3 regions of the Holdemania filiformis genome follow, and region 2 is predicted to be linked to each of the others. Evidence: predicted binding sites of a transcription regulator. Region 2 holds the regulator's gene; each other region holds the start of a gene.

Evidence for each region. Region 2 encodes Rex, which represses fermentation and respiration genes when NADH is low (regulators of the CRP and FNR family bind a similar motif). Its sites were predicted from a motif close to GTGAANNNNTTCAC; they were not measured.
Region 1: the regulator Rex is predicted to act here: its motif matches at 836-849, upstream of DWY25_RS09860 (PTS fructose transporter subunit IIC).
Region 3: the regulator Rex is predicted to act here: its motif matches at 848-861, upstream of DWY25_RS04135 (flavocytochrome c).

What each region holds. Positions count from the first base shown of each region.
Region 1 covers NZ_QRUP01000011.1:35,426-37,695, reverse strand. The annotation lists gene DWY25_RS09875 (BglG family transcription antiterminator) at 1-18, shown strand, start outside; gene DWY25_RS09870 (PTS sugar transporter subunit IIA) at 33-494, shown strand; gene DWY25_RS09865 (PTS fructose transporter subunit IIB) at 491-808, shown strand; gene DWY25_RS09860 (PTS fructose transporter subunit IIC) at 940-2,031, shown strand; gene DWY25_RS09855 (ketose-bisphosphate aldolase) at 2,054-2,270, shown strand, end outside.
Region 2 covers NZ_QRUP01000001.1:407,728-409,997, reverse strand. The annotation lists gene tsaD (tRNA (adenosine(37)-N6)-threonylcarbamoyltransferase complex transferase subunit TsaD) at 1-647, shown strand, start outside; gene DWY25_RS02055 (redox-sensing transcriptional repressor Rex) at 702-1,322, shown strand; gene asnS (asparagine--tRNA ligase) at 1,584-2,270, shown strand, end outside.
Region 3 covers NZ_QRUP01000003.1:191,629-193,898, reverse strand. The annotation lists gene DWY25_RS04145 (aldo/keto reductase) at 1-210, shown strand, start outside; gene DWY25_RS04140 (MerR family transcriptional regulator) at 277-639, shown strand; gene DWY25_RS04135 (flavocytochrome c) at 1,103-2,270, shown strand, end outside.

The DNA of each region.
Region 1 (2,270 bases), on a different contig from region 2:
CGTGCGCTGGAGGAATAAAGAAAGGGACTCTTATGTTGGATATCAGAGAAGTATTATTGGAAGAAAACGTCAATCTGGACTTAAATGCCGGAACCAAGGAAGAAGTATTCACGCAGATGACGCGCATGCTTTATGAAAACGGAGTGATCCGGGAAGAACAGCCGTTTATCGACGAGCTGGTTCACCGCGAAGCGGAAGGCGTTACGGGAATCGGCGATGGGATTGCGATTCCCCACGGCCGTTCCGCGGTCGTGAACCGCAGCGTCATTGCGATTGGACGCACCCGCACCGACGTCAGCTGGGAAACGTTTGACGACAAACCGGTCCGCTGCATTATTATGTTTGCGATTCGCGACGTAGATATGTCGCAGCATATTATGCTTCTGTCCCATGTCGCCCAGCTGTTATTGGATAAGGACGTGATTGACACACTCCATCACGCCCGGACGGTTGAGGAAATCGTCAATATTTTAAGAAAGGAGGAATCGGAATGAAGATCGTCGGAATTACTGCCTGTCCAACAGGGATCGCACACACCTACATCACGAAGAAGAAAATCATCGAAGCGGCCAAAGCCTGCGGCTATCCCTGCCGGATTGAAACCCAGGGGTCGATCGGCGCTGAGGATGAACTGACAGCTCAGGAAATTGCGGATGCCGACGTTGTGCTGTTAGCGGTCGACGTCAAGATCACGGGGGAAGAACGCTTCAAAGGCAAACCGGTCGTACGCTGCCGGACGGAAGATGTCATGCGCAACACGGAAGGCTTCCTGAAGAAGATTGAAGCGACGTTGAAGAGTCACCGCTGAAGAGAGCGTCTGTCGGAAAAGCTCACTGTGAAAGGTTTGACGAAGAAAGCGTATTTGAAAATAACCGGAAGCAATTCTCGTTATCCGCAACAGAAAGAAAGATTTAAAAACTAGAAAAGAGGGAGAATTTAATGAATTGGAAAATCATCAAGAAACACATCATGACTGGAATCTCGTTCATGGTTCCCGTCGTCGTCGGCGCTGGGCTTTGCCAGGCACTGGGCGTCATTCTCGGCGGTCCGAATGTCAAGGACGCCGTCGGCAGTTTCGCTTACATCATCTACAAGGTCGGCAATCTGGGGATGTCCACGATGATCATTCCGGTCATCTGCGCCGCGATATCCTACTCCATTGCGGATAAGCCGGGCATTGCGCCGGGCCTGGTCGTCGGTTTGGTGAGCGCGGAAATCAAGGCAGGTTTCTTAGGAGGATTGGTCGGCGCGTTCTTAGTCGGATATGTCGTCAATGCCATGAAAAAATACATTCATCTGCCAGATTCGATGAAGGGATTGATGCCGATTCTGATCATTCCGTTCTTCGCTTCGCTAATCTGCGGCGTGCTGATGTTTACCGTGCTGGGGACGCCGATCGCGTATTTCATGGATGCGATGACGCAGTTTTTGGCGAATCTGTCAACCGGTTCCAAGTTTGTCTACGGCTTCGTCATGTCGGCGGGTTCGGCGTTCGACTTCGGCGGTCCGGTCAACAAGACGGTTTCCTTATATACAACGGCAATGCTGGCGGATGGAATTTATGGGCCGAAGGCGTGCCACATGGTCGCGTGCATGATTCCGCCGATGGGCGTGCTGATCGCCTGGGGTCTGAGCAAGCTTTTCCGCAAGCCGATTTATACGAATGATGAAAAGGAAAACCTGAAAGCCTGCTTCCCGATGGGAGTATGTATGATTACCGAATGCGTTATCCCGTTGGCGATGAATGATCTGTGGCGGGTGGTGCTGTCCAGCGTTCTGGGCGGTTCAATTGCGGGTGGTCTGTGCATGATGTGGGGCGTCGAGAGTCCGGTCGCACATGGCGGCTGGTTCGTTATCCCGACTTTTACCAATCCGCTGGGGTTCGTCGCTGCTTTAGTGATCGGCAGCGTTATCATGGGTGTCGCGTTGTTTGTTCTCAAGCGTCGTTTAACACCGAGCCAGGAAGCCTACGGCATCGATTATACGCAGGCTGACGACGGCGAAGTTGCCGAAGTCAACATTACGTTCTGATCAGAAACAGGAGGGATTTATCATGTTAATGAACATGCAGGAATTTCTAGCCGTCGCGGAAGAACATCACTTCGCGGCCGGCGCCTTCAACGTCACTGAGGTCGCGAATTTCCGCTGCGTCGTGGAAGAAGCGGAGGCGCAGAAAGCGCCGACGATCATTGCGATCGCCGTCAATGAGCTTGACTTTTGCGGCCCTGAATTTTACAGCTATGTCCGCACACGGCTTTTGGAAAGTCCAA
Region 2 (2,270 bases):
ACGAACTGCGCTTCCCGATGATTGCGCTGGTGGTGTCCGGCGGTCATACCGAGCTGGTTTGGATGAAAGATGAGTGGTCGTTTGAGATTCTCGGCACAACGCAGGACGATGCGATCGGCGAGGCGTATGACAAGGTTTCCCGAGTGATGGGAACCGGGTATCCGGGTGGTCCGGTCATTGATAAAATGGCAAAACAGGGACATCCGCATTACACCTTGCCGAAGCCGAAGACCGAGAAGCCGCTTGATTTTTCCTTCAGCGGTTTGAAATCGGCGGTCCTGCAGCTGATCGACCGGGAAAATAAAAAGGGCGAGGAACTGAACAAGGAAGATCTTTCCTACGCTTTCCAGGAAGCGGCGCTTGACACGCTGCTGAAAAAGACGATGCAGGCAGTTAAAGAATTTAAACCGAAGCAGGTCGTATTGGCAGGCGGCGTCGCGGCGAATTCCCGCCTGCGTGAGAAAATCTCGGAGATGATTCAGGAAACGCCGGAGGTTCATCTGACGATTCCGCCGTTATGGTGCTGTACGGACAATGCCGCGATGATCGGCGCCGCCGGCTGGACAGCGTATACGCACGGTTTAAACGGCTCATTGGACATCGCCGCGAACCCGTCGATGGAAATTGAAACAAGTTCAATTCATTAAATCATTCACAATTTAAAACAAGTGTGCTAGAATAATGCAGAAGGGGTTGATAGTATGCCAACAAAGTCAGTCCCTAAGGCTACACTGCAGCGTTATCCAATCTATCTGAAAGCTTTACGCAAACTCAAAAATTCCGGCGTAACCCGGATCATGTCCAAGGAGCTTTCGGAATATGTGGCCATTGAGTCCACGACGATCCGCCGGGATTTCTCATTCCTGGGATCGCTGGGGAAGCAAGGTTATGGCTATGACGTTGACCGCCTGATTGAAATATTCAACGAACAGTTGGGCATGGGATTCGACGAGAAGATTATTCTTGTCGGAGCAGGCAACCTTGGGAAAGCTTTAATGAATTACAATCGCTGGAACCATGTTGTCGGCGAGATTGTATGTGCCTTTGACATCCGTCCGGAGTCTGTCGGGAAAACGCCGATTCCGGTTTACCACGTTGATGAAATGAAGGATAAGATTCCGGAAGGCTGCCGGATTGCGATCCTGTGCGTTTCATCGAATGTTCAGGACGCGGCCGATCGTCTGATCGAATGCGGCATTACCGGGATTGTTGATTTCTCGCACGAGCATTTCCAGGTTCCTAAGGGAGTTCTGGTCAAGCCGATCGACGTCGTTTCAACGATCCAGGAATTGGTTTTTGAAACCAACAACATGAAAAAGTAGAAGGCAGCGAAAAGAGAACGATCCCATTACTGAAGCACAGCGAGCCGGGCAGGGTGAAAGCCGGAGTTCAGTCAGGGAATGCGGAACACTCTGGGAGCCGGATCGGAGAACTGAAAGTAGACGATCCCGTCGGCGGCGTTAACGCACCCTGAGGCCTGGTGATTTTGCGATCATTCGGGCGAATGAGGATGGCACCACGTTGTTCAACGTTCCTTAATCAGGAACGTTTTTTTATTTATAAATAGACAAAAGGAGAAAAGTATGCTTACATTCATGACCGTCAGAGAACTCTACGAAATGGCTTGTTCCGGCAGCACCATGGAAACCGATCAGATCGAGTATGCCCAGCTGCAGGGATGGGTCAGAACCAACCGCAACAACGGTTCGATCGGGTTTATCGAGCTGAACGATGGAACGTATTTCCGCAACGCTCAGCTTGTTTACTCTTCCGATCTGGCCAATTTTCAGGATGTATCCAAATATCTGACAGGCACGGCGCTGACTGTTACGGGGAAAGTCGTACTGACCCCGCAGGCGAAGCAGCCATTTGAGCTGCAGGTCACAGAAGTGATTTTGGAAGGCGCCTGCGACAACACCTACCCGTTGCAGAAAAAACGGCATTCGTTTGAGTATCTGCGCGAGATCGGACATCTGCGTCCGCGCAGCAACACGTTCAACGCGGTTTTCCGCGTCCGCTCCGTCCTGGCGATGGCGATTCACGAGTTTTTCCAGGATCAGGGCTTTGTCTACGTTAACGCCCCGATCATTACCGGCAACGACGCAGAAGGCGCAGGCGAGGTCTTTACCGTCACTACCCGCGATGACGGCAACTATGAAGAGGACTTCTTCGGCAAGAAGGCAAACCTCACGGTTTCTGGTCAGCTGCAGGCGGAAGCGTTTGCGATGGCTTTCCGCGACGTTTACACCTTTGGTCCCACCTTCCGTGCG
Region 3 (2,270 bases), on a different contig from region 2:
CCGATGGGCATTGATATCGCGACGGTGACGAAGTTCTTGAATCTGGTGAAGGCGCAGGGGGAAATGCCGGAGACGGTACGGGAACATTACGCAGTCTTGGAACATACGGCTTCCGAGTGCATCCGCTGCCATGCCTGTGAAAATCGCTGCCCCTTTGACGTGGAAGTCACTGAGAATATGCGGCAGGCGGTCAACGTGTTCGGTAAATAAGATTCCGGCTTTCATCATGAAAGAAAAGTTGGGGTTAAGCTGAATAAAGAGGAAAGGAGATTCAAGATGAACATTGCTGAAGTCAGTAAGAAATATGATTTAACCCAGGATACGCTGCGTTATTATGAGCGCGTCGGTCTGCTTCCCCGGGTGAACCGCACGTCCAGCGGAATCCGCGATTACACCGAGGAGGACTGCCGCTGGGTAGAGTTCATTAAATGTATGCGGCAGGCGGGCCTTCCGATCGAGGTCTTGATCGAGTATGTCGCTTTATATCAGAAGGGCGATGAAACAATCCAGGCCCGCAAACAGCTGTTAATCGAACAGCGGGAACAGCTGATCGAACGCATCCGCGAGATGAATGAAACATTGGAACGGCTGAATTACAAAATTGACGCGTATGAGCGAAACGCCGAATGCCGGCCTTAAGGGGCATAGGCAGGAAATTAATTTAAAAGGCGACAAGCGTAAAAACCAGTGAAGCGTTCAGATCAAGGAATCTGAGGCCGCCGCTGGTTTTCTTTTAGGTATAAAACCGAACATGCAGCGCAGATTTAATCCTTAATGGATTGACATGTTCTGCATCGGTTAGTCTGATGACAAGATCTCCTTTGACTTTATGATCTTTGCGTGCCCAGTGAAATCAATCTCTCTAAGACAAGAAAAAGAGGCTCGATCCAAAAAGCAGATAACTGACCAAGGAATCTCCCTATCGTGGCTCTGCTATCTTCTGATTGCGGAGGTTTAAGATCGCCGTTTTTTTGTCTGCCATAAGAGTGCATCTTACTAGCCATTGGAAGCGAAGTACAGATTTTTATACAAAAGTGCCAAAATTTGAAAAATCGTTCACAAGCTGATATGTTATATTTTTAGCATATCAGGGAGGAAACTTATGAAGAAATGTTTAGCTTTACTTATGGCGGGTTTGCTTTGTCTATCGCTGGCTGCTTGCGGTAATCAGAATTCAACTTCGTCGCCGGATCCGGCTGTAACGTCACTGACCGATGGGACATACACTGGAACCGCTGCAGGTCACAATGGAAAAATCAATGTGGAAGTCACGGTGGAGGAGGGAAAACTCAACACTATCCGTGTTCTGGAGGAGGATGAAACTGCCGGAATTGGCGATCTGGCTATTCAGACTCTTGTGGAAAAGATGAACCAGTCGCAGAGCACTCAGGTCGATTTGGTATCAGCCGCCACAATTTCCAGCGCGGGCGTAGTAAACGCGGTTCGCAATGCTTTGAAAGAAGCTGGCGCCGATGACGCCTATTTCAAAAACGAGTCAAAGGTATCGCTGGATAAAGCAGAAATGGAAGACAACTACGATTATGATGTCGTAATCGTCGGCGGTGGCGGAGCCGGTCTGACCGCGGCAATTGAAGCCGCGAATAACGGCGCCCACGTTGCCGTGTTGGAAAAGACGCCGGCTGTCGGCGGCAATACGCTGGTTTCCGGCGGCGGCCTTAACGCGCCGGGAACGCAGCATCAGTTAGCCAAGGGAATTGAGGACAGTGTCGAAAAATTTGCCGAGGATACCTACAATTCCGGCGACCAAGAAGCCAACCGCGAACTCGTGGAAGTCATGGCGGAAAACGCGCTGGACGCGACAAACTGGCTGATCGACGATATCCATGTCGAATTTATGCCAGACCGTCTTCAGCAGTTCGGCGGCCATTCTGTCCCGCGGGCGCTGATCCCGGTGGGGAACCATGGCGACGAGCTGATCTTTAAGCTGCGCGATGCGGCGGAAGCGGCTGGTGTCGATATTTTGTGCAATGTCAAAGGCGAAGAAATTCTGATGAATGAAGGCCGGGCCAGTGGCATCCGGGCAGCTTACGATGGTCAGCAAATCACCTTCAATGCGGCTAAGGGCGTAATCCTGGCGACCGGCGGCTTCGCGTCCAATGTCGAAATGCGCAAGCAGTACAACGCGAACTATGATGAACGCTTTAAGACGACAGCTCGTGCGATCAGCACTGGCGATGGGATCAGAATGGCCGAAGAAGTCGGGGCTTCGCTAGTTGATATGGAGTTCATCCAGGTTTATCCGACCTGCA